2 regions of the Dehalobacter sp. genome follow, and region 2 is predicted to be linked to the other one. Evidence: riboswitches for the same ligand, from Rfam matches in the RefSeq annotation. Region 2 holds a riboswitch; the other holds the start of a gene.
What was found. Region 2 has a riboswitch for cyclic di-AMP ahead of OKX56_RS08310 (NlpC/P60 family protein). Riboswitches for the same ligand answer to the same signal wherever they lie in the genome.
Positions count from the first base shown of each region.

Region 1 (15,701 bases), on a different contig from region 2:
TCCGGCACGGCCTGCCTTATCGTATAGTTTTTATTCTTAGTCAGCTCGAATTTATTGGTATTCTTAACGCAATAATCGATAATTCTGTTTTCTTTCTCCTCATAGAGTGAATTTTTGCGCTTCGTATCAAGAAAAAGGGACATACAAGTTGCATCCTCTCCCTGAAAAAAACCGTCGATAACCCCCTCTGCTACAAACCCACATTCCTCAAAGAGACTAAGATCTTGTTTATAACAATTCGCAATAATCTTACCCAGATTTTCTTTTTTGGAATAATCAATAATCTCTTTGATTATCAACTCAGACAAAAGAGAATGACTCAATATTTTAAGCCTTTTATTGCGATAATCCACGTACATGTCCACACCCGAAAAGTTTGTATATAAATTTTTACATTCGTCTTGATCTATATTCATGGAAGTCCTCCCTCTTGTTGAGTCTTACGTTTGTACTTGGAATCAAGCACACTTGTTCATCTCTGTATAACTTTTCTAATCCCCGGTATTCTTTATTCTTGAATTTACTGCACGTGCCGCATTTTCGGCACTGGTGCGTTTTATCCCGAGGCTCGCTATACGTGCAAATTACACCTTCATAATTTCTAAGAATGACCTTTTCAGGGGAATATGAAATCAAGTATTGTGGATTGACTGGGATCTTCCCCCCGCCTCCAGGCGCATCCACAACAAACTGTGGAATAGCTAGACCCGAGGTATGTCCACGCAGCATTTCTATGATTTCAATCCCTACAGAAACCGGAGTTCTGAAATGCTCTATTCCTTCTGAAAGGTCGCACTGATAAAGGTAATATGGTCTAATTCTGGAGCTTACCAGTTTCTGAACCAAATCACGCATTATATAGGGGCAATCGTTAATGTCTTTTAAAAGTACAGATTGGTTGCCAAGAGGAATTCCGGCATCTGCCAATTTCTCACATGCCATGCGAGCCTCAACTGTCAATTCCTTGGGGTGGTTAAAGTGAGTATTCAGCCAAATTGGATGATATTTTTTCAGCATTTTGCAGAGCGTATCGGTAATTCTCTGAGGCATGACAACTGGTGTTCTTGTGCCTATCCGTATTATTTCCACATGTTTGATTTCTCGTATTGATCTTATGATTGCTTCCAGCCTTTCATCAGAGAGGCATAAGGCGTCCCCTCCTGACAAAAGTACATCTCTGACTTCTTTATGCGCTCTGATATAATTAATCGCCCGTTTGATATTGTCCTGGGAAAGAGCCCTATCCTCATGCCCGGCAAATCGTCTTCTTGTACAGTGGCGACAATACATTGAACACTGATCAGTAATAAGCAAAAGTACCCTGTCCGGATATCTGTGAGTAAGACCCGGGACTGGCGAGTCGACTGTTTCATGCAGCGGATCACAACTGTCGAACTTGGATATTTTAGTTTCATGAACCGTCGGTATTGCTTGCCGCCGTATAGGGCAATGCGCATCATTAGGATTCATGAGCATCGCATAATAGGGTGTTATTGCCATACGTAATTTTTTAAGACTTACTTCTACTCCCTGGCGCTCATCCTGGGTAAGATTGACCACCTGTACCAACTGATCTATTCCGGTGATTCGATTGGCAATCTGCCATTGCCAATCCTGCCATTGTTCTGTCGTTATATCTTTCCATAAAGGTATATCCCTGTAATCTCTCGGCATTTCATTATGCTCCTCTCCAATCTTTATTCAGCCTGTTCCTCCTTTAATCTCTCCTAAATGTTTGCCTCTTTTATGGCTGTGGGCGACTGCATATTGCCGCTACGATTCTGATATCATCTTCTTGTAATAATACTCCGGCAATTTCCTTACCTGTTCTGCCAAGACCCGAAATACATACAGAAATCATAGCAATCCTTCCTTTTTGATAATTGTTTTTTCTTCAATAAAAAATGCTGCAGAGAGGTCCCTGCAGCATATGCCTAAAAAATTTATACCCTAACTAAAGGTGTCATCAAGCATATTAATCACCTTCTCTTCCAACGCTTACGAGATTAGCTGACGGATTCGGGTCGAAAGAGCCTAACCCTACCAAAGCACCTGCTATGGATTCACCCCTATTTGTTTGGGTCTCCCGTTCCATACGGATTCAGCGTTTAAAATAAATTCAGTTTTGTTCTTTGATAAAAACATAAGGTGAAAAGCTAACACATTAAGTAGCCTCCCACCCCAGAGCCTTGTTTCTCTTGAAAATGGCAAGTGCCATTCCAACCGAAAGCAAACGTATTATGTTTTGCATATCCTATTTACTGAATCCAGCCAAAATATTAGCTGATAAATATAGAATAACAAAAGATTAATTTAATGTCAATTTAAAATGTATTTTTTTGGCAATGTTTCCTAACCATGTGAACTACAGTTTCTTGTTCACAGAAACACCTCCTGAAAATAATTGCTGCAACGATATCAACGATATGAAGAATTGTAACAAAAATCCTGAGATTAATAAAGGAAATGACTTTTTTTCGGCGAACTTTAATACATAAAATCGGCCATAGATTCTGCTCTATGGTTATTTTTCTATAATCCCGGCGGATGGGAGATTGATTGGATATGATTGCCAAAGCCAAAGAAGCCCTGCTCAAATATTACGGTTACCGGGAATTCAGAGGAGGGCAGGAGCAAGTGATAGAGAGCCTGCTTCAAAGGCAGGATACGTTAGCCATTATGCCTACGGGGGCAGGTAAGTCGATTGCGTACCAAATTCCGGCGGTTTTATTGGAAGGGGTGACGCTGGTCATTTCCCCCTTAATCTCCCTTATGAAAGATCAGGTAGACAGTCTCGGTCAAACGGGTATTCAGGCGACATTGATCAATAGTTCTATTTCTCTGAAAGAAACCTGGTCGCGCATTGACCGGATGCAGCGGGGCGAGTATAAGCTGGTCTATCTGGCGCCGGAGCGCCTGGAATCCGAGGAGTTTCTTGCCAGTCTGAAGGGGTTGCCAATCCATTTTGTCGCTGTGGATGAAGCGCATTGCGTTTCTCAGTGGGGCCACGACTTTCGTCCGAGCTATTTGCGGATCAGCAAGTTTCTGCAATCCCTGCCCGCAAGGCCGTTGGTCGGAGCTTTCACAGCTACGGCCACCGAGGAAGTCAGACAGGATATCATCCGCTTGCTGGGTCTCAAGGAACCGAATTGCTTTGTCATGGGATTTGACAGGCCGAACCTAAAGTTTTCCGTCCTGCGTGGTGAAAACAAAAAGGTTTTTATCCAGGACCATCTGAAAAATAACCGTAATGATTCGGGAATTATCTATGCCGCAACGCGTAAAGATGTCGATAAACTCTATAAATTACTGAAAGGACAGGGATTCTCAGTCGGTTGTTACCATGCCGGTTTGCCCGATCAGGAACGAAAGCGCAATCAGGAAAAGTTTATCTATGACGAGATTGCTGTGATGGTGGCGACAAACGCTTTCGGTATGGGAATCGATAAATCCAATGTCCGGTTTGTGATTCATTACAACATGCCCAAGAACATTGAAGCCTATTATCAGGAAGCTGGAAGGGCGGGCCGTGACGGAGAGCCGGCAGAATGTTTTCTGCTTTTTAGCCCCCAGGATGTGCAGATTCAAAAAATGATGATTGAAGAAACCATATTCCAGGAACAGCGTGTGGCCAATGAATATAAAAAACTGCAGGCCATGGTCGATTACTGTCATACATCGAGATGTTTAAGACAGACCATTCTGGAGTATTTTGGAGAAACAGAAAGTCCGGATAAATGCCGGCACTGCAGCAACTGCGACGACGACAGGAAAAAAGTCGATGTAACCCTGGACGCCCAAAAAATCCTTTCCTGTGTTTACCGGATGAAGGAACGCTTTGGTTCAGCATTGGTTGCTGAAGTACTTAAAGGCTCCCAGAATAAAAAGGTCCTTCAGTTTGGGTTGGACAGGTTATCTACCCATGGGATCATGAAGGACACACCGCTGCAGGAGATTAAGGACAGGATCAGTTTCCTGGCAGCCGAAGGCTATCTTGTGGTGGCAGGCGGTCAATATCCGGTTCTGAAGCTTGCTCCCAAAGCGGCGGCTGTGCTTAAGGGCCAGGAAAAAGTGTTTCAGATTCAGGTGCAGCGGGAAGAAGTATCGCTCACCGCCGCTGAACAAATATTTGAAAGACTGCGGGCTTTGCGCAGACAGATTGCCCAGCAGGAGGGATTGCCTCCGTACATGATTTTTCCGGACAGCACGCTCAGGGAAATGGCTCAAAGCTGTCCGCAGGACAGGAATGCGCTGATCCGGGTAAATGGCGTTGGCGAAAGAAAACTGCAGAAATACGGGGATCTATTTTTAGCCGAGATCAAGGAGGCCCTGCAAGGATATGAAAATATTGGTTGACGCGGATGCCTGTCCGGTGAAGGAGCTCATTGTGAGCTGCGCGAAACAATTTGAACTTCCGGTCATCATGATCGTCGATACTTCCCATGAACTGAAGGACGACTACAGTATGGTGATCACCGTGGACCAGGATCGGGACAGTGTAGATTTCGCGCTGATGAAGCGGTTGGACAGGGAAGATATTGTTGTCACGCAGGATCATGGACTGGCGGCGCTTGTTCTGGGGAAAGGCGCCAGGGCAATCAATCAAAATGGACTTGTTTATACGGACAGCAATATTGAACGGCTCCTTTTTGAACGTCACGTCGGACAAAAGGTACGGCGTGGGGGAGGAAGAACCACCAATGTTAAGAAAAGAACCAAAGAAAACAATGAATGGTTCAGGACGGCCTTTATTAGGCTGATTGAAGAAACCAAAGACCGTACGTTTGAATAATAAATACACTGTTTTAGTTGGATAATTCTCAGAGGAACGGAGAACAGGATGAGTCTTAGGTTTATTTACGGACGGTCCGGCAGCGGCAAGTCCACCTATTGCCTGAATGAAATAAAGGAACACGTCAAAAACGGAGCGGATCATCCTTTGGTGCTGCTTGTGCCGGAACAGTATACGCTGCAGGCGGAGAGAGACCTGATTAACGTGCTGAAGACCGGAGGGATTCTAAAGACGGAAGTATTAAGTTTCCGCCGCCTGGCATTCAGGGTATTTAACGAGGCGGGTGGAATCACGTACCCGCATATCCACCCAGCAGGCAAGAGCATGTTGATCTACCGTGTCCTCATGCAGATCAAAGAAGAACTGAAGGTCTATACGAGATCAGCCGAGCGCAAAGGGTTTATCAGTTCGCTTTCAGGGCTAATCACGGAGCTGAAACGGTATAATGTTACGCCGGAAGATCTGCAGAACGCCATTGCCGTTATGGTGGACCAACCGCTCAAGGATAAACTGACTGAACTGAATGCCGTCTATTCTGGGTTCGAGGAACTGATCCGGCAAAGATACAGGGACAGTGACGATGATCTTACCCTGACGGCAGCCAAGCTGGAATCCACCACCATTTTTGACGGCGCGGAAATCTGGATTGATGGTTTTGCCGGATTTACACCGCAGGAATACAAAGTCATCACCAGGCTGCTGCTTAAGGTGAGCAGGGTAAATATCTGCCTGTGTACGGATTCCCTGGCTGAAGAAGGTCTGTTGGAAACCGATGTGTTCTCTGAGGTCAAGGGGGTGTACCGCAAGTTCAAGAAAATCTGCCAGGAGGCGGGTTTGGAGATTGAACCGCCGGTTCAGGCAGCGGGATTTCCGTTGCCCAGGTTCCGCTGCAGCGCAGAGTTGTCCCACCTCGAACGATATTATGATGCCTATCCATACCAGGTATATCCCGAAGCAACCAGGGATATCTTCCTGCATGCTTCGGTGAATATCTATGCGGAGATTGAAGCTGCAGCGGCAGACATTGTCAGGCTTTGCCGGGATCGCGGGCTCAGATACAGAGATATTGCCGTAGTCACCGGAAATCTGGACGGTTACCGGAGTTTTCTGGAGACTGTTTTTGCTGAATATGAGATCCCGTATTTTTTGGACAGAAAGACCGAGATCACGGATCAGCCGCTGGTTAGGATGATGCTGGCGATGCTCGATATTTTTAGCGACAACTGGTCTTACGAAGCGGTATTCGCTTATCTAAAAACCGGTTTAACCGGTCTGGACAGGGAGCGTATCGACCGCATCGAAAATTATGTGCTGGCCTGTGGGATCCGCGGCAACCGCTGGACGAAAAATGAAGACTGGTCGATGCATCCGGGTTTGCTGCCGGAAGAGAATCAGCGGCCCCAAGATGTGGAGAAGGCCGAAACAGAGCTGAAGGAGATCAATCAGACCAGACGTGAAATTGCAGCCCCGCTTCTTCAATTTCGCGCCAAAACCAAAAACAGAAAAAAGGCTTCGGAAATCTGCGAGGCCCTGTATGATTTTCTTGGCGGGATAGGCGTCCCGGCCAGGTTGGAAAGGATCATGGAAGAATTCAGGCGGCAGGGTATGCTGAATCTGGCCAATGAATACGACCAGGTCTGGAATATCCTGATGAACATCCTGGATCAGACCGTGGAGACCATGGGCGAGGAGCCTTTGAGTTTGGAAAGCTTTACCGACACCCTGAAAATCGGCTTTGCCGAATATCAGATCGGGCTGATACCGGCTTCGCTGGATCAAGTTCTGATCGGCAGCATCGAGAGGTTTCGAAGCCATGAGATCAAAGCACTTTTCATTTTAGGGGTCAATGACGGGGTGTTCCCTTCCAGTGCTCAGACGGAAGGTATCTTGGCCGATGCGGACCGTGCCGCGCTGAATACGGTGGGGATCGAACTGGCTAATGATACCCGCACGCAGGCCTTTCAGGCCCAGTATCTGATTTACCGGTCTTTAACGACCGCATCTGCTTATCTTCGCCTGAGCTGGCCGATCGCCGACCAGGAGGGCCGAAGCTTACGGCCTTCGATGGTGATCTACAGGTTAAGGAAGCTGTTTCCGAAAATTACGGAAAACAGCACGCTGATTCCAATGCTATCCGGGTTTGCTGCTGGTAAAGAAAATGCTGAGACGGAGAATATAGGGACGGAGAATGCAGAGACGAAGAATACAGAAGTGGTGAATGACGGTACAGAAAATACCTGGCTAGAAAGTGCTGAATTGGAACAGCTGACAGGGAAATCCCCTTCTTTTAAACAAATGGTTGCAGCTTTCCGCTGCAAGGCAGAAGGGCTGGAAATCAACGGCTGGTGGCAGGATGTCTATCGCTGGTACAATGGGCTGGAAGAATGGAAACCGCGCTGTGAGGCACTTCAGACAGCATTTTCAGCCAGAAATATTGCTGAGCCGGTCAGTTCTGAAAAAATAACGGCGCTGTATGGCGCATCGGCTCATGCCAGTGCATCGAGGCTCGAGAAATATGCGTCCTGTCAGTTCGCATTTTATCTTCAATATGGACTTGAAGCCAAAGAGAGAAAGATTTATCAGTTCAGTCCGCCGGATGTCGGGACGTTTATGCATGCCGTTCTCGAAAGATTTTCGCTGGAGGCGGCACAGCAGCAAATCTCTTGGCGAGAGATGGAAAGACCGTGGTGCCGGGAGAAAGTCTCGGAGATTGTGGATGAAATGCTTCGAAAAATGCAAGGGTCCGGCCTCACGGCCTCCCAACGGTATACTTCACTTGCCTTGAGACTGAAAAGGGTCATCACGCGTGCGGTCTGGATGATTGCGGAGCACCTCAAGCGCAGTGGCTTTGAGCCGTTGGGTTATGAGCTTGGATTTGGCGAGCGGGAAAAGTTCCCGCCAATTGTGATTGAACTTGATTCAGGCCGGAAGGTATCTTTAAGCGGAAGGATTGACAGGGTTGATGCGCTGGAGGCTGAAGAAGGGACCTACCTCAGAATCGTGGATTATAAATCCGGGAGCAAGGATTTCAAACTGGCCGACGTTTATTATGGACTGCAGATCCAGTTGTTCACGTATCTCGATGCCCTCTGGCAGAACAGCGGGCTGGAGACGGAAAAACCAGTCCTGCCGGGAGGGATCCTGTATTTCCGGATCGACGATCCTATCGTCAGAGCTGACGGCAGGCTCACGGAGGAAGAGATCGAGCTGGACATTATGAAACAACTGAAAATGAAGGGCTTGTTGCTCGCGGATGTCAAATTGATCAAGGAAATGGACCGGACCATCGACGGCACTTCGCTGATCATTCCGGCCAGGATCAATAAGGGGGACCTTCTGGGCAAATCATCGGCAGCTACCCTGGAGCAATTTGAAATCCTCAGAAAATATGTTCGGAACCTTCTGAAAGACTTATGTGAGGAAATGATGAGTGGCAGCGTTTCGATCACGCCGTACAAGAAAAAGCGGACAACCTCGTGCACCTACTGCCGCTATGCAGCAGTCTGCCAATTTGATCCGGCCAGAAAGGAAAATAGCTTCCGGTTGCTGGCTGACCGCGGGGATGAGGAAATCTGGAACGATATCATGAAGGCGGAACAAAATCATGACTGATCTGACGAAATGGACGAATGAACAAAGGGAAGCAATTACGGCCAAGGACTGCAACCTGCTGGTCGCAGCGGCTGCCGGGGCCGGCAAGACGGCCGTGCTTGTGGAGCGTATCATTCAAAAAATTACAGACAGCCATGATCCTGTGGACATTGACCGGTTGCTTGTGGTGACGTTTACCAATGCAGCTGCGGCAGAGATGAGGGAAAGGATTGCCGAAGCGCTCGCTGCCGTACTGGAAAGCAACCCGGGGTCTTCCAATATGCAAAAACAGCTGACGCTGTTAAGCAAAGCCAGTATTACAACCATTCACTCATTTTGTCTTGAGGTCATCCGCAGTAACTTCCAGGCCATTAATATTGATCCGTCTTTCCGGATTGCCGATGAGACGGAAACGATGCTGATGAAAATGGAAGTGCTCAATGACCTGTTTGATGAAATGTATGAAGAGAATGCCGAGAATCAGGATTTTCTTGAACTATTAGAGTGTTATGGCGGCAACAGGGACGATCAGGCCTTGCAGGACATGGTGCTGAATCTGCATACGTTTATACAAAGCAGTCCCTGGCCGGAAAAATGGCTTGCGGAGATGATCGGACGTTTCGGCATGTTCGAAGGGACGGATTTCAGTCAGACCTGCTGGGGAAAAGTCCTGCTTAAAAGTATTGGGCTCGAAATTGAGGGACTGATACAGAATATGCAGGCCGCGGTTGCCCTTCTGCAGCCTGGTACAGGACTGGATAAATACCGTCCTGTCTTCGAGGAAGAATACTGCTTTTTGCAGCATATCCGGGAGCTTTGTCTGGAAGAGCGTAATGCCAGGTGGGATGACCTTGCCCAAACAGTCCGGAACTACCTGTTTCAAAGACTGCCGGCAGCCGGCAAAGATGCGGATAAAGCTGTTCAGGAGCAGGTCAAAGAAATCCGGGATCAGGTCAAAAAGAAAATCGGCAAATTGAAAGAAAGGTCGCTGGCAGCGAATTCGAAAGAAATCAGAACCGATTTGCAGACCCTTCAGCCGCTGATGCAGTGTCTGGGTAGACTGGTTGTTGAATTTGAACGCAGATATGCGCTGAAAAAGAATGGCAAGTCTCTGGTTGATTTTAACGATCTGGAACATTTTTGCCTCGAAATTTTGACTGTACAGGATGAAACGGGAGCGTATGTACCATCTGAAGCAGCCAAACGCTATCAGGAACGCTTCGCGGAAATTCTGGTCGATGAGTACCAGGACAGCAATCTGGTCCAGGAAATTCTGCTTCAGATGATTTCCCGCACAGGATCAGCCAGGCCGAATGTCTTTATGGTCGGAGATGTCAAACAGAGTATTTATAGATTCAGACAGGCTAAACCGGAACTGTTTCTGGAAAAGTATCACAGTTACTCTCCGGAACAAGGCGCCAGCCATCGGAAAATTTGCCTGTATAAGAATTTCCGCAGCCGCCGGGAAGTGGTTGATGCTGTTAACTACATTTTCAGACAGATCATGTCGGTGCAGGTCGGGGAACTGGACTACAATGACAACGAGGCTTTGAATCCAGGAGCTGTCTTTGCTGAAAATGACCAGGAACATTTGGCTGTCGGCGGGGCGGTAGAATTTCATCTTATTCAAACAGGTGATCCGGAACGGCTGGATCAGGAAAACAGGTTTTCTGACAGTTCAGGTCAGGAAGAACAGGAATTGACGGAGTTTACGGACGCCTCAAATGGCCTCTCTGATGAAACGGAACAGATTGACCCCGGTATGCTGGATGCGATCCAGTGTGAAGCCCGCTTTACGGTCAGAAGGATACAGGAACTGTTTCATCCGGATGAAAAGGGCAGGAGGACGGCCGTCTATGATAAGGAACGTAAAGTGTACCGGGAGTTGCGCTGCAGCGACATTGTCATTCTTCTCCGGACCACCCGGAATTGGTCCGAGGTATTCACAGAGGAACTGACGGCGGCCGGCATCCCTGCCTTTGCTGATACCGGCACAGGATTCTTCAAGTCTTCCGAGGTACAGGTGATCCTGTCACTGCTCCAGATCATTGATAATCCGTTGCAGGATATTCCGTTATTGGCCGTTCTGAGATCGCCGCTGGCTGCTTTCTCATCCGATGAGCTCGCCGGGCTGCGGCTTACCAGACGGCATGTGCCGATCTATGAGGCGCTCAAACAGTTGGTGGAAGATCAGGATCAATCCGCGGATGGAAAATCTGAGACAGAAAAAATGAAGAACAAAACATCTGAAAAAGAAGCGCTGAAAAAGAAAGCAGCAATGTTCCTGAACAACCTTCACAGATGGCGGGACACCGCTCAATATCTGTCTGCCGACAAGCTGCTCTGGCAGCTTTATACCGAAACCGGCTATTATGGGATTGTCGGAGCGATGCCTGGGGGCGTGCAGCGTCAGGCCAATCTCCGGATTCTATTTGAACGGGCCAGACAATATGAGGGAACAAGCTTTAAAGGGCTGTTCAATTTTATTAATTTCATCGACAAGCTAAAAAGCAACCAGGGTGATTTTGGCAGTGCCAAAATCCTTGGTGAAAATGATAATGTCGTTCGGATCATGAGTATTCATAAAAGCAAAGGGCTGGAATTCCCGGTCGTCATTCTGGCCGGATGCGGTAAGAAATTTAACTTTCAGGATTTGAACAGGAGCATTTTATTTCACCAGGAGCTTGGACTCGGTCCTGACGTTGCGGATCCGAGGCTCAGGATAGCGTATCCGTCTGTTCCTAAATATGCAATTCGGGAACAAATCAGGATGGAGACCCTGTCGGAAGAAATGCGGATTCTCTATGTGGCCTTGACCAGAGCCAGGGAAAAGCTGATTATCTCCGGAGCGGTTTCCAATGCCCGGAAGGCGTTGAACAAATGGTGCAAAGCTGCTGCAGGTGATCCGGAAAAGCTGCCTGCACATGAAGTATATAAAGGAGAAAAATATTTGGACTGGATTGTACCGGCACTCATGAAGCACCGGGGTTGCTGCACTGCCAGTCTGACCGGCTGGCTTGGGCATCATACCTATGCGACGGAGGGAGCATTGGGAAACGGTCAGCTTGACGACCCGTCGGAATGGCAGATCCGCGTATGGACAAAAAATGAGCTTCTTGGCAGACCGGCTGTTTGGGGACAGGAAGAAGAAACATTCATCCAATGGCTGACCGGTTTACGTCAGGAGACCGAAGATCACGGCAATACCGAGGATTACAGCGATACTGAAGTGAATAATGATAATAACGGTAGCAGCGATAATCGTGCTAATAACGATTATATCAATTATATCGATAATAACGACAGTGATGGGCTTCACGGCAGAAATGTAAAGAAAGAGATTGCGCGAAGGCTTGGTTGGGAGTATCCCTTCACTGCCAGTACCCGGATACCGCCCAAAGTCTCTGTCACCGAACTGAAAAGACGGCTGGAAGTAGAGCTTATGGAAGAGCCGGAGCTGGGGCTTGCAACCGGATCAGCTCTCCTGCCACAGCTGATCAAAAAGCCGTTGTTTCTCGAAGAAAAGAAAGGGTTGGGTGCGGCAGAAGCCGGAACGATCCTGCATTTTGTCATGCAGCACCTGGATGTTCAGCGCAATGACATTCCGAATCAGATTCAGGAAATGGTCAAAAAAGAACTGCTCACAGAGCAGCAGGCTGAAAGCGTTGATCCGGAAAAGATAATGTTTTTCCTCGAGTCCCCGCTCGGACGCAGAATGAAGGCTTCAGGCAGTGTAAACCGTGAAGTTCGCTTTAATATAGAAATACCCTGCCGGGAAGTATTCTCTGACATGGCGGCAGGTGCCTGCGGGCAGGAAGTGGTCTTGCTGCAGGGCATTATTGACTGTTATTTTGAGGAAGAAGACGGGATTGTTCTGGTTGACTATAAGACGGACCGGATTCCGGAAGGCGGATCCAGCATTATTCTGGAAAGGTACCGCCAGCAGATTCTCTATTACGCCAGGGCGCTGGAAATGCTGACAGGGAAAAAAGTCAAAAAAAAGTATTTTTATCTTTTTGGCTGCGGCGAGATCTTGCAGTCTTGACAGTAACCGTAGATTTCCAGTTTGTGCTGGATCACATCGAAATTGGCTTGATCTTTCAGGGCCTTTTCAAATTCTTTCATTGGACAGTCCATAATCGAGATCCGTTTATTGCACTTCATACAAATCAGATAGTGTTTGTGCTTGTCGTGATTCAGTTCATATCTGGCTTTGCCATCATCAGAGATATTCGTTTTGAGAAGGAGATTGCCCGACATCAGCTTTTCCAGCGTACGATAGACGGTAGAAAGGCAAATGGACGAACTTTTATCTTTTAGAGAAATAAAAATCTCTTCAGCCGTCAGAGGTTCTTCTGCATTCTGAAGCAGGTCAAATATCAAGTTCCTATGCTTGGTATTCTTGATCCCTGCTTTTTTCATGATTTCTTTTAATGGGTCTTGCTGGTTTTCAGGCAAAGAATTCAGTCCTTTTAGTCAAATTTTTACGTACAACGGAACAGTGCCCCCCAAATTGATCATGAGGTTGTTTTTGTCAGTCGCTCCCAGAAGATTTTTTATGATTTTAGCCTTATATATCTGACTCTATTGTAATACTTTTACACAGCTTCACAAAGCATTAATGACTTTGCCAAAAAATATTTGAAATAATTTCTAATCAAGAGGAATAAAATGCATACTTTTGTAGTATAATCGATTTATATATTAATGCAAATGCGAACCATTTGCAAAAAAATAGGGGAAATTAGCTGATGACTGCTAAGACCGCAAAGACGGCTGTGATTGATAAAACGGCAATGAATAGGAAAAATAGGACCAATAGGACAAAAATGTTTTTTAAGTGGGCGAAACCTTTTTGCGCGGTTTTGCTGGCAATCATGGTAACCTTAAGCGGGTGCGGTGCGAAGGAGAGCGCCGCGGTGAATACGGATGACAGTCGAGGATCGCTGAAAATTGCGACTTCGTTTTATCCGATCTATCTATTCACTTTAAACATCACAAAGGGTATCTCGAATGTGACCGTCGTCAATATGACCAAACCGACAACCGGCTGTCTCCACGATTATGCACTGACGACCGAAGATCTGAAAAGCCTGGAAGATGCCAAGGTTCTGGTGATCAACGGCGCGGGAATGGAATCATTCCTCGCTAAGGTTACAGGGCAGATACCGGATTTGAAGATCATCGACGCCAGTGAAGGGATTACCCTGATTCAGGATGAAACAGGGAGAAATCCGCATGTGTGGCTGAGTATATCTAAAGCGATCAGACAGGTTCAGAACATCGGCGATCAGCTGGCGGTCCTTGATCCCGAAAATGCTGAAAAATATCAGGAAAATACTGCAGAATATATTGCAAAGCTCGAACAGGAAAAAAATAAAATGCACCAGGCCCTGGATGGGGTAAAGAACCGGGATATCGTGACTTTTCATGAGGCATTCCCGTACTTTGCCGAAGAATTCCATTTGAATGTGGCAGCTGTGATTGAGCGGGAGCCCGGATCAGAACCCAGCCCAATAGAACTGGCTGAAACGATCGAGAGAATCAAAGTATTAAAAGTTAAGGCTTTGTTCGCCGAGCCTCAGTATTCTGCGGATACAGCAGAGACAATTGCGAATGAAACAGGTGCCCGGGTCTATTACCTTGACCCAATCGTCACAGGCCCTTTGGAAATGGATGCTTACATTGATCTGATGGATAAAAATCTGCAGACGCTGCAGGAGGCTCTCCGATGAAAAACAAATGCTGCAATCATGAATTATATGAAGAATGCGGATGCGGCTTATGCCGTACGAGGATCAACCACCTCGGGGTAACGCTGAATAACAAAGAAATACTGCGGGATATCAATCTGGAAATATACTGCGGCGATTTGACTGCGGTGATCGGACCGAACGGAGCTGGTAAGACAACCTTGTTTAAAGCTATCCTCGGTGAAATTCCACACACGGGAACGATTGAATTTCTTGATCCTAAAGATAACCAAAAGGGCCGTCCGCTCATCGGCTATGTCCCGCAGAAACTTGATTTTGACAACAGTTCGCCGGTCACTGTGCTGGACTTGTTTACAGCGACTTACAACCGTTTTCCCGTCTGGCTCGGTTCTTCTCAAAAAACAAAAAAACGCGTTCAAAAGAATTTAACGCTTGTGCAGGCTGAACATCTGCTTAACAGAAGACTGGGTGCGCTATCCGGAGGGGAGTTGCAAAGAGTATTGCTTGCGCTGGCGCTTGACCCCGTCCCAAATCTCTTGTTTCTTGATGAACCGGTGTCGGGTATCGACCAGAAAGGGTTGGAACTGTTCTATGATATTGTCTCCAGGCTGCGTCAGGACTATGACTTGTCGATTATTCTTGTTTCGCATGATCTGAATCTCGTGGCCAAATATGCAGACCGCGTGATACTGCTGAACCATGCGACCATCGAATGCTGTGGAACCGCTGCGGAAATCTTCGCCAACGAGAAAGTGATTAAAACATTTGGTATGGGGTGGACCAAAGGAAACGCTGAATCCAAAAGAAAAGAGGAAGAACAAACCAATGATCGAACAATGGTATAGACTGCTGGATGCCTTGCTTCCTCTGGCCTGGCTGGAATATGATTTCATGAAGAACGCCCTGCTGGCTGTTCTTTTGGTGACGCCCATTCTAGGTATCCTCGGCACAATGATCGTGAATAACCGGATGGCCTTTTTCTCAGATGCGTTGGGGCATTCGGCATTGACAGGCGTTGCGGCGGGAGTTGTACTCGGGATCCAAAGCCCTTTTTGGGCTCTGCTGGTTTTTTCGGTGTTGTTTGCGGTTGCGGTAATTAGTGTTAAAAATGCCAATACGGCATCGACGGATACGATCATCGGCGTATTTTCCTCAACGGCAGTTGCATTGGGTATCGTGCTCCTGTCACGCAACGGCGGCTTTAGCAAGTACTCCGGGTATTTGATCGGGGATCTGTTAAGCATAACCCCTTCAGAGCTGGGAATTTTAGCCCTGATTTTTGTGCTGGTGCTGGTGTTTTGGGCAGGCTGGTTCAACAAGCTGCTGTTGGTAAGTGTCAATCAATCCCTGGCCAAAAGCCGGGGAATTCATGTCCGCTTTTATGAATTTGTATTTGCCATCGTGGTCGCCGTTGTGGTAACGTTCGCGATTCGTTGGGTAGGCATTCTGATTATCAGTTCCCTGCTTGTACTGCCAGCTGCTGCTTCCCGGAATATCGCGGCAAATACGAGGCAGTACCATGTCCTTGCCGTGATCATCGCCTTGATTTCCGGTCTGGCAGGACTCATCCTGTCGTACTTTTGGGGAACCGCAACAGGCGCTAC
Region 1 covers NZ_JAPDHR010000009.1:4,158-19,858, reverse strand. Annotated here, with positions in the region: gene ablB (putative beta-lysine N-acetyltransferase) at 1-416, opposite strand, end outside; gene kamA (lysine 2,3-aminomutase) at 391-1,674, opposite strand; cyclic di-AMP (ydaO/yuaA leader) riboswitch at 1,980-2,117, opposite strand; sodium ion sensor (DUF1646 type) at 2,171-2,225, opposite strand; gene recQ (DNA helicase RecQ) at 2,566-4,356, shown strand; gene OKX56_RS02520 (YaiI/YqxD family protein) at 4,340-4,792, shown strand; gene OKX56_RS02515 (helicase-exonuclease subunit AddB family protein) at 4,841-8,404, shown strand; gene OKX56_RS02510 (UvrD-helicase domain-containing protein) at 8,397-12,428, shown strand; gene OKX56_RS02505 (Fur family transcriptional regulator) at 12,392-12,841, opposite strand; gene OKX56_RS02500 (metal ABC transporter substrate-binding protein) at 13,135-14,118, shown strand; gene OKX56_RS02495 (metal ABC transporter ATP-binding protein) at 14,115-14,942, shown strand; gene OKX56_RS02490 (metal ABC transporter permease) at 14,923-15,701, shown strand, end outside.
Region 1: linked by a shared signal. The riboswitch ahead of kamA (lysine 2,3-aminomutase) and the one ahead of OKX56_RS08310 (NlpC/P60 family protein) in region 2 are both predicted to bind cyclic di-AMP.

Region 2 (15,701 bases):
GGTTGAGTAAATATCATTTGGGGCATTCTGAACAAGAAATTCTGATGTTTTTATCTAAAAACGATCAGGTAAATCAAGATATGATTGCTACTTTTTTTGTCATTGACAAGGGAGCGGTTGCCAAAAGCTTAAGCAAGCTCGAAGAAAAAGGGTATGTCAATCGAATGATAAACCCTGAAAACCACCGCGAGAAAATAATAACCCTAACGCCAAGAGGATTGGAAATCATGGACAACATGCAGGAAATCCTGACTGACTGGCATACAGCCATCTATGAAGGGCTTGACGAAGAAGACATCGCACAGTTCCAAAAAATAATGTCGGTCATTGCCGCCAATAGCATGAAAGCCGTCAATGAATGCGAGAAAATTTAGACCAATCAAAAATCTAAAGATTGGAGTTAAGCAAGTTGAACAAATCAAATACGAAAAAGAGCTTTGTTCTCGTTATGATTCTATATCTGCTCGGTATTTTTATGGGTGCGATTGACACGGGAATTGTCACACCAGCCAGAACAGTTATTCAAAATAATTTGCTGGTCGATGAAAAAACCGGGATCTGGATGATTACGATTTATACACTGGCTTATGCGGCCAGTATTCCGATCATGGGTAAACTTGCTGATATGTTCGGACGCAAGTACATTTATCTTGCCAGTATCTTTCTCTTTGGTCTGGGTTCTTTATTTTGCGGTTTAGCCCAGGAGTTTAACAGCTTTACGGTCCTGCTCGCAGCCAGAATTGTCCAGGCGCTTGGTGGAGGCGGAATCCTTCCGGTTGCGACTGCTGAATTTGGCACGACTTTTCCTCCGGAAAAACGGGGGATGGCCCTGGGACTGGTTGGGGGAGTATACGGGATTGCCAATATTTTCGGTGCTTCGGCAGGCAGTGCAATTCTGGATATCTTTGGCAGCAGTAACTGGCAGTTTATCTTTTATGTGAATCTGCCGATCACGCTGTTTATCCTGATCGCCGGCTTCCTCTGTCTGCCAAACAACAGAAATGACAATGTCAAAAAGATTGATATCGGTGGAATCCTGATTCTGACCGTGATGATTCTCGCTTTAATGTATGGACTTAAAAATATTGACTTCTTTGATTTCAAGTCAACTTTAATCAGTACGAGTGTTTATCCTTTCCTGACCCTGTTTGGGATTCTTATTCCTTTCTTTATCCTGGCTGAGAAAAAAGCAGAGGATCCGGTGATGAATTTATCGTATTTTACAAACTCGAGGATCATGATCACCTTTATCATTGCCTTTATTACCGGAATTGTGTTAATGGGGATGATTTTTGTACCGCAGTTTGCCGAAAACTCACTGAAAATTGCTTCCGGAAGCGGCGGCTATTTTGTTATCATTCTCGGTTTGTTTGCAGGGGTTGGCGCTCCTTTATCCGGAAAGCTGATCGATAAATACGGACCTAAAATGATTCTAGGTCTAGGTTTTCTGATATCTTTGCTTGGTTCGCTGTTTCTGATCTTTGTCGCAGCTGACCAGCCCAGTATGCTGACGGTAAACATCAGTCTGGTTCTCATGGGTCTTGGTATGGGCTTTACGATGGGCACACCATTAAATTATATGATGCTGGAAAATGCCAAAGATGAAGAGTCCAATTCGGCACTCGCCGCCTTGTCTCTTGTTCGATCGATCGGAACGGCGATTGCGCCGGCAGTCATGGTTGGTTTTCTGGCGCATGCCGGAGTGGCGGTTCAGAATAATGTGATGAACCTGCTGCCCAAAGAAGTCTCCATGCCGAAACTGCCGTATGCACAGGAACTTACAACAGAAATCAATGAGATGAAAAGCGATCCAATGATGAAAAATGTTCTGGCAACCGTCGATATGCCCAACTTTTCCTATCTGGAAAAGATTGAAATCAATATGAACAGCAGCAGTGACTATCAAATTCCTGACGAGCTGATGGACAAAATAAAATCTTCTGACGTTACGACCATCACGGAGAACAGCAAATTGATTGCAGGGAGCTTCTTTGCTGGCATGGCTCCGGATATGATTTCGAATATTCAAACCGGGATTCAAAACGGAATTGATGAGCTTACGGTTGTGGAATCGATGCCCCAGTCAAGCGTATCCTTCCGGGATACGATAGAAAAAATGACGGTCTTAAAAGATGCCGTCCCGGGAGCTTTTGACACAGCTAAACAAAATTATCTCGCGGAGATTGATCAGAGAAGTACAGCCATTGAATCAGAATTCCAAAAAACCTTAAACAGCGGATTTAAGCAGGTGTATCTGACAGTTACGATTTCTTCTCTGATTGGCTTGATCTTCCTGTGCTTCTATCGAAGAAAACCGGTCAATAAGCAAGGATAGAGCTAAACACAAGCCGCAAATGTATAGAATTAATATTTTGAGTTGCTTCTTTTTATATTCTTGGGTAATTGTAGCCTTACACAGATATTCCACTCGCACGTTTTCGTGGCTACTCGCACAAATCCTCGCTAACATGCCAAAACCTCTGGGCTTTTTAGAATGTTCACCGTTGGCATGTCTTGACGCTGCGGTTTTTGCTCGCTTAACGCCACTGACACTTAACGCTCGACTCCATATCTGTGTAAGGCTACAATATTTGAAGAATTCAGCAGTATGAAGTGTCTGGCATTGATATAATAAACATTAATTCCATTTTAAAGCATTCAGAACAGCAAATAAGCGACGAGAGACCTTTATATAATGGCTTAATGAACCCGAAATATAACGTCATGTAGTCTATCTGCGGCCAAGCGGAGCACGATGCGGAGCGCGGCTATTTGCGCCATGGATGGCGCAATAGCCGAAGAGCAGTTAGGCTACATGATGTAAACCCAGAGTTTACTATTAAACAATAAAAACGCTGCCGGCAAAATTGTCGGCAGCGTTGTAACAGTGCTCTTGATTGGGCTTTTTATTGCACATTCTTGAATTTTGAAGAGGGGGCACCACAAACGGGGCATTTTTCCGGTGCTTCGTTTTTATGGATATAGCCACATACCTGGCAGTAATAATAGTCATTGTCTGCCGTTAAATCTTTAAGTGCGTCTTTGTATAAGGCGGCATGCGATTTCTCAGCCTCGTTGGCTAAATGAAAAACTCTTTGTGCTTCAGAATTACCTTCGTCTTTTGCATTCTCCAGAAAACGCGGATACATTTTCGTAAACTCAAAGGTTTCACCATCAATCCCCGATTTGAGATTCTCTTCTGTTGATTTCAGCATACCCAGCACTTTCATCTGGCTTAACGCATGCAGGGCTTCAGCTTCAGCTGCTGCCCGAAATAGCTTGGCAGCGCCGTTATATCCTTCTTCTTCAGCTTTCTGAGCGAAAGCGGTATATTTTCGGTTAGCCTGAGATTCGCCAGCAAAAGATTCTTTCATATTGTCTTGCGATGTCATATAAATCCCTCCTTATCATTCTCCACTTTCATAATATTACCATAAATAGCCTATAATTGTAATATTATATCTTATTTTGTCCCAAAGTATCGGAAATATTTTTCTTGACATTGACGCGACGTCAAGGTGTATCCTAGTTTTGAGGTGAGTGGTGTGGAATATTCTGTACAGAAACTTAGCCGGTTGGCAGGCATCAGTCCCAGAACAATAAGGTATTATGATCAGATGGGGCTTCTAAAGCCGGCCAGGATTAATTCTTCAGGCTATCGCCTATACGGACAGGCGGAAGTAAACAGGCTGCAGCAGATCTTGCTTTATCGTGAACTGGGTATGGGGCTGGAAACAATTAAGGAAGTGATCAATTCACCGTCTTTTAATGAACTAAAAGCTTTCCGGGAGCACCGTTCACAGCTGCTGGAAAAAAAAGCGCAGCTTGAAAGCCTTATCGTGAATATTGAGAAAACGATTGCGTCTTATGAAGGGAGAATTACCATGTCTGACCAAGAAAAATTTGAAGGATTTAAGAAAAAAATGATTCAAGAAAATGAAACAACTTATGGCGAGGAAATCCGCCAAAAATATGGAGACGATGTTGTCGATCAGTCCAATCAAAAATTTCAGGGCATGAAACCTGAGGAGTATGAAGAAATGACTAGGCTTTCTGCCATGATTACGGAAAAGCTTGAAGCAGCTTTCCAAACAGGTGATCCTGCCTCCGGACTTGCTCAGGAAACCACAGAGCTGCACCGTAACTGGCTGAGCTATTTTTGGAAGGAATACAGCAAAGAAGCACATGCCGGTCTGGGACAGATGTATGCTGATGACCCGAGGTTTACAGCCTACTATGATAAGAAGCATCCTGGGACAGCAGCCTTTTTACGGGATGCGATTCTTATTTATACCGGGATGAACGAATAGAAAAAGGTTCACTTCCGTTTTGCCATTTCCATATATTATCTTGAAGGTTTGTATAAGATCAAGATGGACATGGCAAAGGAGGAGCCTTCTATTGAAAAGAGATATTCATTATTATGCGCTTTTGGCATTTTGCAGGTCATGTGGGTTCAACAAGGAAAGCTCCAGAAAAATTGCCTATGCTTCGCAGTATGTGGATGATGCCAGAATTAATCTGATGACGATCCAAAATCCGGCACCGGAAGTCAGTGTTGACCGCTCTGATAACCGTGCCGTTTTTTTAAATATGGCAACCTGTCATTCCTATTTTAAAATAAAAACGTTTAATTACGAGGCAATGATCAACAATACCTGTGCCTTTCATTTTGTTCCTGGCTGCAAAGGAGAAAACTTCACGAAGAAACTCCGCTGTAAAGAGGAGTCGCCAGTGGCCCTGGTGCTTTTAAATGAGGCCCTGGACGACAATAATCTGATTAAATTTGGGATTGTTCTGCATGCTTATGCCGATACTTTTTCACATCAGGGTTTCAGCGGCATGCTCAGCAAAGTGAATGATATTAATCATTGCGGAGCGCGCAATGAAGTCTACTTAGGAATACCTGATCTGATTTTGTATTTGTTTAAACAGTTATGCGGAGAAAAATATGACGAAATGTTTGACCGTATTGTGCCCGCTTATGGCCACGGGCAGGCGTTGACCTTTCCTGATCTGCCTTACCTTGTTTGGTCCTATCGGTATGACAGCAGCGATACCTTCGAGGGCAGATACACCGTTGTGGAGATTGACAATAAAGAAAGGTATCAGCGAGCTTTGGCCAAAATAAAAGGGTACCTTGAGATTTATTTAAAAAAACATCCTGAATTCCGGGATTCAAATTATCAATTCGATGATACCCCTAAACTTATGAGCCAGCTGATTAATAAAGATTCGGATAGAAACAGGGAAGAAAACTGGATTGCCTTCATGCTTAAATACGGGATGTTTCAGAAAAATGAATGGTCTGGCATTGTCTATCAGGAGAGTGAATGGCTGAGAAAAGCGTTTCAAAATTTTAATCCCCAAACCTTTAATAACAGGAGAGTAGAAAATGTGATTCTTGCTGATCATTTTGCAGAATCCGACTGGTACCATTTTTATCAGGCGGTCAAGTGGTATAAAAAAAGATTCTTTGAATGCTGTCATCAAAACAAACTGTTTATTCCTAAATAACGAAGAGAACAAAGAGGTAGGTTTGGGAGGGGATCGTAAAAAATAGGCAAAAAAAAAGGACCTTTTGTCCCAAAAATTGCTGCTATTCACTGATTCTTTGATGTTCGAAAAGTTCTCTGCTTCTTCTGTAACCAAAAAGACCAACTAAGCCCAGGATCAGAACCTTCATCCACAATTCATAAAATTCCTTGCTCTTTCCGAGTCTTAAGACGGTTTGATATAACTGCGGGGCTAGGCTCTCAATCGCTTTCATTTTATCCTGCATTGTGCTGTAAGGACCCGTGATTTCCTGATATTTGTCACATAACAATTTGTTTTTAGCCTGAATGATCCGGTCTGTACTGGGTTTCCGCGTTCTTGGCTGGACGGTATGCGGCTTGGCAAAAGTGAAAGATACGTTATTTCCGGAAAAATAAAATTCCTGGTCATTGTATCCGGCATCTCGTAAACCGTTTAGAAAAGCGTCCCGCATTGCTGTATTCGGAAAAGCAAGATCAATATCCATCGTTAATTCCGAAGGATCAGAAAATTCGCCTAATTTAAAACCTGTCAGCCACCAGTGTTTTTCTGATCTGGTAAAGAGCACGCTTCCATTCTTTCTTAATACGAAGGACATCGGCAGTAATTCATCGTTGTCTACGGATTTATAAAACATTCCGCTAAAAATTCCCGGAAGCGTAAAATGAAATGCTCCGGTATAAATCCCGATTTCTCCGCCGGTTACCAGATCGTACTGACCTTTCCAGAAGCCAATCATCCATTTCTTGCCGTCATATTCAAAATAAACCGGTTCACAATCAATAATCATACCCGTCGGGGCTGATACCTCATCATAAATTCGGCAATACCCGGCATTTCTTTGCCATGGATTTAAAGTCGCGTAAAAAATATCCTGTCCTGGATCATACCGATAACCGGCATTTTCAATCACCTGATCCAAATCGGGGTCACCGGTACCTTGGGCGGGAACCGCAAGACGTTCCATAATTTCAGGATTGGAGATTCCGGTTTGAATAGGATAGCGAATGAAAGCGTTGGATTTGTGAAATAACATTGGATTCGCCCCTTAACAGATTTAATTTTTAGAATATTTGACAATAATATTTTATGTAAAAAGGACAAACTCTGGAACAGGTTTGTCCGTGACAAATAAAATTTTTAATGAATAGAATTTTAGGATTCAATACTTAAACGTTGTAATCTGACTGTATTGACTCTTAAAAAGATGATAATAATCAGAGCTGTCATCAATACTTCCATCCAGGCTTCCAGGGAAGGGGTGCGTTTGCCAATTTTTTTCACTTTCTTGTACATTCCGGGATCTTGTTTTTCCAACAATTTGAGCCGTTCCTGGACGGTACCCTCAGAGCCGGTTATTTCCTGATATTTTTCACATAAGAATTTATTTTTGCGCTGGATCAACTGATCAGTCAATCGTGTGCGGGTCCAGGGCTGGGCCGTCTTGGGGATATCGAACGTGAAGCTTACGCTGTTATCCTCTACGGCTAATTCGTGCTCGTTGTAGCCGACTTTACGCATTCCTGCAAGAAAAGCATTCCTCATATTAACGTCTTTCAACGTGAGGCAGATATCCATCGTCAGCTCATTCGGCTCAGCAAATTCTCCGAGTTTGAAACCGGTCAGCCACCAATGTTTTGCTTTTCTGGAGAAAAGTTTTTTTCCATTCTTCTTGATGGTATACGACATGTCCAGAAGCTCCTTATCGTTGACGGACTGGTAAACAAGACCGTTTGACTTATACAGGCCGATTTCACCGCCGTTGACCAAATCATACTGACCTTTCCAAAGGCCAACCATCCACTTTTCGTTGAGGTAATCAAAGGTTATGGGTTCACAGTCGATGATCATGCCAAGCGGTGCGGCAGCCTCATCAAAAAGCCGGCAGTAACCGATATACCTTTGCCAGGGCTTCATATTCGAGATAAAAATATCCTGTCGCGCATCATAGGAATAACCGGCAATTTCAATGATTTCATCAAGATCTTCGTTACCGGTACCAACGGAGACAGACCCGGTATGAGATTTATTTTCTTCTGTTGCAAGTGCTGAATCAGCTTCAGTCTTTGTTCTAGTTTCAGTCTCAGTCTCAGTCTCTATTGATGTCGCCGCTGATGTCCCAGTATCGGTTATTGATTTATCCCAGGTTGATTGCTGCATACTTTGATAATAAGAGTATGAGGCATTTCTGTTAAATAATAACATCTTCTTTCCTCCTTAATAGAATACCAATATATGGATATAATATGTAAAAATACCCAGTATGCAAATACTGGGTATTGATAAATTGAGATTAATGACTCGGTCTGCTCTGTCCCTGCATACCCTGACCCTGAATGCTTTGCCCATACTGAGAAGGCTGCTGGCTTTGGCCCTGCTGGCTCATCTGAAATAACTGGCCCTGAGTCTGATCAATAAGTTGACCCATCTGTTCCAGTACTTGGTGAGCCTGGATCTGCTGATTGGCCTGTGTCAAAGCGGTCATCGCCGTTTGGATAGCTTGTCGCAGCTGTTGATCTGCCTGCTGTTTCTGCTGCTGGGTCTGGTTGCGGAAGCCCTGAATTTGCTGCTGAAGCTGATTGGCTGCCTGCTGGCTCTGCTGAATGATTTCGTTCTGATTTACTGTACTACCCTGAGAAGAAAAGTTACTGAATGATACTTGTTTCAACTGATTCATGGTGTTTTCCATTGCGGATAACTGGCTTCTCAGATCGCCGATTTCCTCACTAACTTCCATATCTTTTTTGGCAGAAGCTAAGATGGTCTTGTTTTTTTCATCCATTTTATCTTTACCTCCATAAGCAATTATGACCTAACTTATTTTTGTCAAATAACAAAAATATTATTAAGTTAAATTTTTCTGCAAAAAATTTTCGGCAAAATAATACCGATCATTAGTGCTTATGGACAATAATTACTTTGAATACGTTTGCGTTGATCTGCTTTACTCCGGCTGACGTACTTGTGTATCGATTCCCTCAAACTGCATGTTGTAATACCGGGCATAGATCCCGTCAAGATTAATCAACTGGCGGTGAGTGCCTCTTTCTTGAATGCCCTCATCTGTAATGACAATGATTTCGTCAGCATTTTTAATGGTACTCAGACGATGGGCAATAATAATCGTCGTCCGGTTATGCGATAGCTTGGACAGAGACTCCTGAATATAGCGTTCACTTTCATTATCCAGTGCCGAAGTCGCTTCATCCAGGATTAATATCGGCGGGTTCTTCAAAAATACCCTTGCTATCGAAAGTCGCTGTTTTTGTCCTCCCGAAAGCCGGACGCCCCGTTCACCGACGAACGTGTCATAACCAAGTCCCAAAGACATGATGAATTCATGAATGTTGGCACTGCGGGCAGCCTCGATGATTTCCTGGTCGGAGGCATTCGCTTTGCCGTAGGCAATATTCTCCTTGATCGTACCGCTGAACATATAGACATCCTGCTGCACGATCCCGATCGCATTTCTTAAGGATTCCAGCGTGATATCCCGGATATCGTTACCGTCAATCGTAATGGTTCCTTCGGTAACGTCATAGAAACGGGGGAGTAGGGAGCACAGTGTTGTTTTTCCGCCGCCAGAGGGACCGACCAGAGCAACTTTCCTTCCGGTAGGAATTCGGATGCTGACATTCTGGAGGACATCATCATCGAGGTTGTATCGAAAAGAAACATTGGAAAATTCTATTTCACCTTTGACATTTTCCAGAGGCAGGGCGTTTGGTTTTTCCATAATATCAGGTTTTGTCTCCATAATTTCCTCAAAGCGTTTAAACCCGGCAAAACCCTTTTGAAACTGTTCGGTAAAATTAATCAGTACTTCCAATGGTTGAACAAAGATATTGATGTAAAGCAGGTAAATGACAAGTTCCGTAAGCGTTAGTGATCCACCGGCAATGGACAGGCCGCCGGAGATAATGACAACTATATAAAGCAGCCCGGAAAAGAAGGAATTCCAGGCAAAATAACCTCCCATTATTTTATAGCTGCTGGCTTTGGATGCCAGAAAGTCCTGATTACTTTTCCAGAATTTCATTTTTTCTGCTTCTTCGTTGGCAAAGGATTTGACCACCCGGATTCCGGCCAGACTATCCTGAAGGCTTGTGTTGACTTTGGCAATTTTGACTCGGTTATCCAGGAAGACCGCTTTCATCTTGAGGTTACGCTGAATACTGAAAATCACCATAATTGCTGTGACAGCGAGCAGGATAAGAGTCATTGGCACATTCAGCAGCATCAGCAAAACAAATGACCCTATGATTTTCAGGAAGGAAATAAAGATATTCTCCGGTCCGTGATGCGCCAGTTCGGAAATGTCAAAAAGGTCATTGACGAGTCTGGACATCAGCTCACCGGTATTGTTTTGGTCGTAGTAAGAGAAAGACAGACGCTGAAAGTGCGTGAATAAATCTCTGCGCATGTCGGCTTCCATCCGGGCTCCCATGATATGGCCCCAGCAAGTGATAAAATACTGGCAAAAGTAGCGGATTATGTAGAGTGTCAGCAATGCTGCGCCGAAAAAGCTGATACTGTGCAGGATCACTTCTCTGCCTTGTGTAAAAACATTTTTGCTTAAGTGATTTAGGATTTGAGGGAAGGACAGATCGACGACGGAGACAATCACTGCACAAAGCATATCCGTATAAAACAACAGGCGGTAAGGCTTATAATAACGAACAAAACGGTTCAGGATATTCATGCTGCAGAGCCACGCTTTCTAAAAATAAAGCCTGCAAATACTTGCAGGAATCTTACTCTTTTCTCGGAACAGTATAGCATATTTCATTAAAATTAAAAAATCAGGTGGATAAATTCCATTCTATGAAAACAATGAAATTAATATTTCTGTCAGAAATCAAAGGGGAAATGTGCTTTCTATAGAATATTTATGCAAAGTCATTAATAGATGCGCACGAAAAAATAGACAATCATAATGATTTCGGCACCGATCTTGACAGCAGTACCGCCAAGGACACCGAGCAGTGTACCTAAACCAATTTGGATTGTCTTCTTTAATTCCGTACCACGGATCAGTTCGGCTGCAATCGCCCCCAAAAACGGACCGAGAATGATACCAAGCGGTCCAAGAACGATCAAACCCAGAATGGTGCCGATCACTGCGCCCCAGGCTGCCTGCTTGCTTCCGCCGAAGCGTTTCGTTCCGATAGCCGAGGCAAAATAATCCACAAAGAACAGCAGGATTATGACCAGGGCCTGCAGGATGAAAAAGTAGGTATTTAACGTTGCGAAGCCTGTCATGAAGCCATACACCAGCATTCCTGCATAGATTAAAATGACGCCGGGCAAAACGGGAAGAACAGTTCCAACAATACCCGCAATAAAGAGAACAACAGCAATGATTAAAGCAATCGTATCCATTCTTTCTTCCCTCCATTTTTAAATAGGATCATTCATATGTTCTATGATAATAACCAATGAATTTGCTGCTTACCCGTATAAATATACTGGATTGGAAAAAAAAATTCAATTTTTTAATGCAAACAGCTCGGTTATGACAGAGAGTGTCAATCTGGCAATGCCGGTTACGATCAGCTGAGATTAGGAAGAGATTCGCAAATAAAAATGATGCTAAAAGTAAACTATTAGCATCATCGTGTTCGTTTTGATAACTCTTGCCAGCAAAGTTGTTAATATCTGCGGGCACCAAGATAACTGGACGAATGCGCGCTTAGATTGGATACGACAACGCCGGTTGAATAATTAAAGGCGTGTACATATTGTCCTCCGCCAATATAAATACCGACGTGTGAGGCGCCCCGGGCATAGGTCGAGAAAAAGACAAGGTCTCCCGGCTGCAGCTCATCCCTGCCAACCGGGGTACCGGAAGCATACTGCGCGAAAGAGGAATGGGGAAGGGAGACACCGGCCGCAGCGTATACATAGCGGGTAAATCCGGAACAGTCAAACCCGCCGGGACTTATTCCGCCATAAACATACGGGCATCCGACATAACCCAGTGCATAATCGACAACATTTGAATAGCTATTGGATCTGGAAGCAACCAGGATCGGCTTGGCAGTCGGGCCTTCGGCAATGACTTCAGTCACAGCGTCCTGGAGAATCGTTTCCTTGACAACCTGCTTTTCCGAATACTTGCCGTTACTCTGGACATAAGAATAGGTTACGGACTTCAATCCGTTACTGCCTGCCGTAATCACTTCATTTTTACCAAAGCCGAGCTTATAATCCTTCTTGGTGATGGTATCATATTGGATTTTCTGCGTTTCCGTATATTTTCCCTGACAGATGACCGTAAGGGAGTTATGGTCAATCAGAGATTTCAAAACCTGTTCAGGTGATTGAATTTGAGAAAGCCCGGCCGTTGTTTTGGAGGATATGACGTCTTCGGCGATCTTAACGGAAGTCACGACATTATCTTTCGTGGGTTTCACGTAATACGCCAGAAATTCTTTTAAGACCTGATCAATATCTTCCGCGTCCGGCAAAACGGCAATCACAGTACCATTAATGGCGAACTGATAGGCATCGTAGGGTTGATTAATTTTTTCTTCAACATTGTTTGGCCGCAGCGCAGAACGAAGATAATCGGCATTGCTGACGGTGATATTGGTATAGGCCATCTCGTAAGGTTTTTCTTTGGCTGCAGACGCCATAAGTGTATCTGCGGTATTCTGGTTAAAGACGAGTCCAAGTTGTTTCCCGTTGACTGAGACAGCGATGGCATTCATTGGAGCGGCAAGGTAACAGGCAAACGACCCGATTAATATCATAGTAATAAATAAACCACCGAGCAGGCGCGGTGATTTCCATGATATTTTTTTAAGGCAGGCCAAGGTAACGCAAATGATCTGCTTAAAATGCATCAAATTTTCACCTTTCTTTGCTTACGAGGTTAGTTGACGGATTCGGACCAAAGGTATAGGCCCTACGCAAAATGCGATTCACCCCAGAAAAAGAAGTTCCCCCGCTCCAGGCTGGCCTGGATTCAGCTCTTTATTTAGTTCATATTATAATACGCAATTTTGTAATATTTCGACACATAATTTAAATATCCTGCCTCGGAACGAAAATTTTATAACGCTGTGCAAAGCTACAACGCCCAAGAGATATAAAGGAAGGACGCCTCAATTTATATTTGAAGCGCCCTTCATAGGCTGTGTTTAGATACATTCCCTTATCACGAAGTCTGTTAGGAATGCTGATTCTATAGATCCACTTTTGGCAGCGTAGCAAAGCCTTTTTCCAGATCAGCATCGGTCGGAATATAGTCTGTCATTGTGCCGGCGTTATAGCTCATATAAGCAGCCATATCAAAATATCCGGTGCCAGTCAGGCCAAACAGGATGGTCTTCTTTTGACCGGTTTCCTTGCACTTGAGCGCTTCATCCATTGCAACCCGCAAAGCATGTGCGGATTCTGGAGCAGGCAGGATGCCTTCACAGCGCGCAAAGGCTGTAGCTGCTTCAAATACCTTGGACTGTTCAACTGCCCGGGCTGTCATATAGCCGTCATTGTACAGTTTGGAAACGATTCCGCTCATACCGTGATACCTGAGGCCTCCGGCGTGATTCGGAGAGGGAATGAACCCTGATCCGAGCGTATACATTTTGATCAGGGGCGTCGTTTTTCCTGTATCCCCAAAATCAAACGCATATTTGCCGCGGGTCAGAGAAGGGCAGGAGGCCGGTTCAACACCAATAAACTCGATATTGTTTTTGCCGCGGATCTTGTCACCCATGAAAGGTGCAACCAGACCGCCAAAGTTCGAACCGCCGCCGATACAGCCAATAATCATTTCAGGCTCAATGTCGTACTTGTCACAGGCAAGCTTGGTTTCTTCGCCGATCACGGACTGGTGCAGCAGGACATGGTCGAGTACGCTGCCAAGTACATAACGGCAGTTTTCGGTTTTGACAGATGTTTCAATCGCTTCCGAAATCGCGCAGCCAAGAGAACCACCTGTGCCGGGGTTTTCAGCCAGAATCTTCCGGCCGATTTCCGTCGTGTCGGAAGGAGATGGAATGACTTTTCCGCCATAGGTTTCAATGACGGCTTTCCGGTAAGGCTTCTGTTCTGCAGACACCTTCACCATATAGACCGTTAATGGAATATCATAAAACGCACAGGCCATCGATAAGGCCGTACCCCATTGTCCTGCACCGGTTTCCGTTGTCAGCGAAGATAGACCCTGTTTTTTGGCATAATAAACCTGGGCAGCTGCAGAGTTTAATTTGTGGGAACCTGAAGTATTCGTGCCTTCAAATTTGAAATAGATCTCTGCTGGTGTATCCAGCAGCTTTTCGAGATTATAGGCTCTCACGAGCGGGGAAGGACGGTACATCCTGTAGTATTCACGAACTTCCTCAGGAATTTCGATATATTCGTCCGTGTTGTTCAGTTCCTGTTCAATCAGTTCGTCACAGAAGATCGGCCGCAGATCATCTGCGGTGCAGGGCTTCATCGTGCCCGGATGAATAAAGGGCGGCGGGAGCTCTTTCATAACAGCTTTTACATTATACCAGTACTTGGGCATCTCTTCTTCAGGTAAATAGATTTTGTAAGGTATGCTTGTCATGGTCTTCATTCCTTTCCAGATTATTATTAACTATCTTTTGATTAATCTTCGTTGAATAAACGAAAATCTATTAAAAAAAAGCCTTGTCCAAACTATCGGACAAAGACTTTGATCTCTGCGGTACCACCCAACTTGCGTTTACACGCCGCTTAAAACGTATGACGGACATACGCTCCATTCATAACGGGCGGAGTTCCCGGCCTGCATACGCTTACATCAATCATTCTTTGTAATCTCTGCACGGCCCTCATGAGTCCATTCACATCAGTGCTGTTACCGCTTTTCCACCGGCTGCGGCTCTCTTGAAACAGCAAACATCATGTTACTACTCTCATTCTGCGGTTTAACAGTATCAAATATTGCTTAAATCTTAGCTTGAAATTAACTTTTTGTCAAGAAAATGTAAAACTTCAAAGTCAGGGAATTGCACCATTTTGAAAAAACGCAAAGTATGGTAAACTCTAGAGAAGTACGCGATACATTGTCTAACGGAGGAACTGTCTATGACACTTATGATAAACGAGCTTGACCGGAGACTGAATCACTTGTGCGACCTCATGGATCAGACCTATCTTGAATGGGATGCTATCCTTATACTTGGTAAAGTGAATCAGTATTATTTTACAGGAACAATGCAGGACGGCATGCTTGTAATTCAAAAAGACCGGACCCGGCACTATTTTGTGCGCCGAAGTTATGATCGCGCCAAAGCTGAATCGCCTCTGACAACGATCTATCCGATGGAAAGTTACCGTGATGCGGCCGGGATGATCGGACCTGGGCTAGGGAATACGTATCTTGAAACAGAGATTGTGCCGCTCGCCATGCTGCAGCGGCTGAAGAAGTACTTCACGATGACAAGCATTCATTCAGTAGACAAGCCGGTGCTGTCGGTCAGAGCGGTCAAATCGCCGTACGAGCTGGAATGGGTGGAACAAGCAGGAAAAAACCATTGCAGGCTGCTGCGAGAACTTGTTCCGCCGCTGCTCAGGGAAGGTATGAGCGAGGCTGATTTTGTAGCGGAACTTTATGCCGCCATGATCAAGATTGGACATCATGGTGTCAGCCGTTTTTCCATGTTTCAGACGGAAATGGTTGCCGGACAGATTGGTTTTGGCGAAAGCTCTCTTTACCCAACCAGCTTTGACGGCCCCGGTGGGGCCTATGGTATGTGTCCTGCCGTTCCTTTGTTAGGCAGCCGGGAAAGAAAGCTGAAAAAAGGGGATTTGGTTTTTGTCGATGTCGGTTTTGGCTGCAATGGCTATCATTCCGATAAAACCCAGGTCTATATTTTTGGAGCCAAGCCTGATGCCGATGTTGTGAAGGCGCATCGCGCCTGTATGGAAATTGAGCAGCGTCTGGCAGAAAAACTGATTCCAGGGGCGATACCGTCGGAAATCTATCAATCGGTAATGAGCACGCTCAGTGAAGACTTCAGACGGAACTTTATGGGGTATGGGGAACGGCAAGTTAAGTTTCTCGGACACGGCGTTGGGCTTCATGTCGATGAACTGCCTGTGATTACGAATGGTTTTCTAGCGGAACTCACTGAGAATATGGTCATCGCGCTCGAACCGAAAAAGGGTCTGCCCAACATTGGCATGGT
Region 2 covers NZ_JAPDHR010000026.1:20,488-36,188, forward strand. Annotated here, with positions in the region: gene OKX56_RS08260 (MarR family winged helix-turn-helix transcriptional regulator) at 1-374, shown strand, start outside; gene OKX56_RS08265 (MFS transporter) at 410-2,335, shown strand; gene OKX56_RS08270 (rubrerythrin family protein) at 2,907-3,392, opposite strand; gene OKX56_RS08275 (MerR family transcriptional regulator) at 3,546-4,310, shown strand; gene OKX56_RS08280 (DUF6765 family protein) at 4,402-5,517, shown strand; gene OKX56_RS08285 (DUF4474 domain-containing protein) at 5,600-6,571, opposite strand; gene OKX56_RS08290 (DUF4474 domain-containing protein) at 6,691-7,740, opposite strand; gene OKX56_RS08295 (hypothetical protein) at 7,829-8,317, opposite strand; gene OKX56_RS08300 (ABC transporter ATP-binding protein) at 8,480-10,237, opposite strand; gene OKX56_RS08305 (DUF456 domain-containing protein) at 10,438-10,917, opposite strand; gene OKX56_RS08310 (NlpC/P60 family protein) at 11,187-12,383, opposite strand; cyclic di-AMP (ydaO/yuaA leader) riboswitch at 12,387-12,521, opposite strand; gene OKX56_RS08315 (TrpB-like pyridoxal phosphate-dependent enzyme) at 12,725-14,095, opposite strand; gene OKX56_RS08320 (M24 family metallopeptidase) at 14,599-15,701, shown strand, end outside.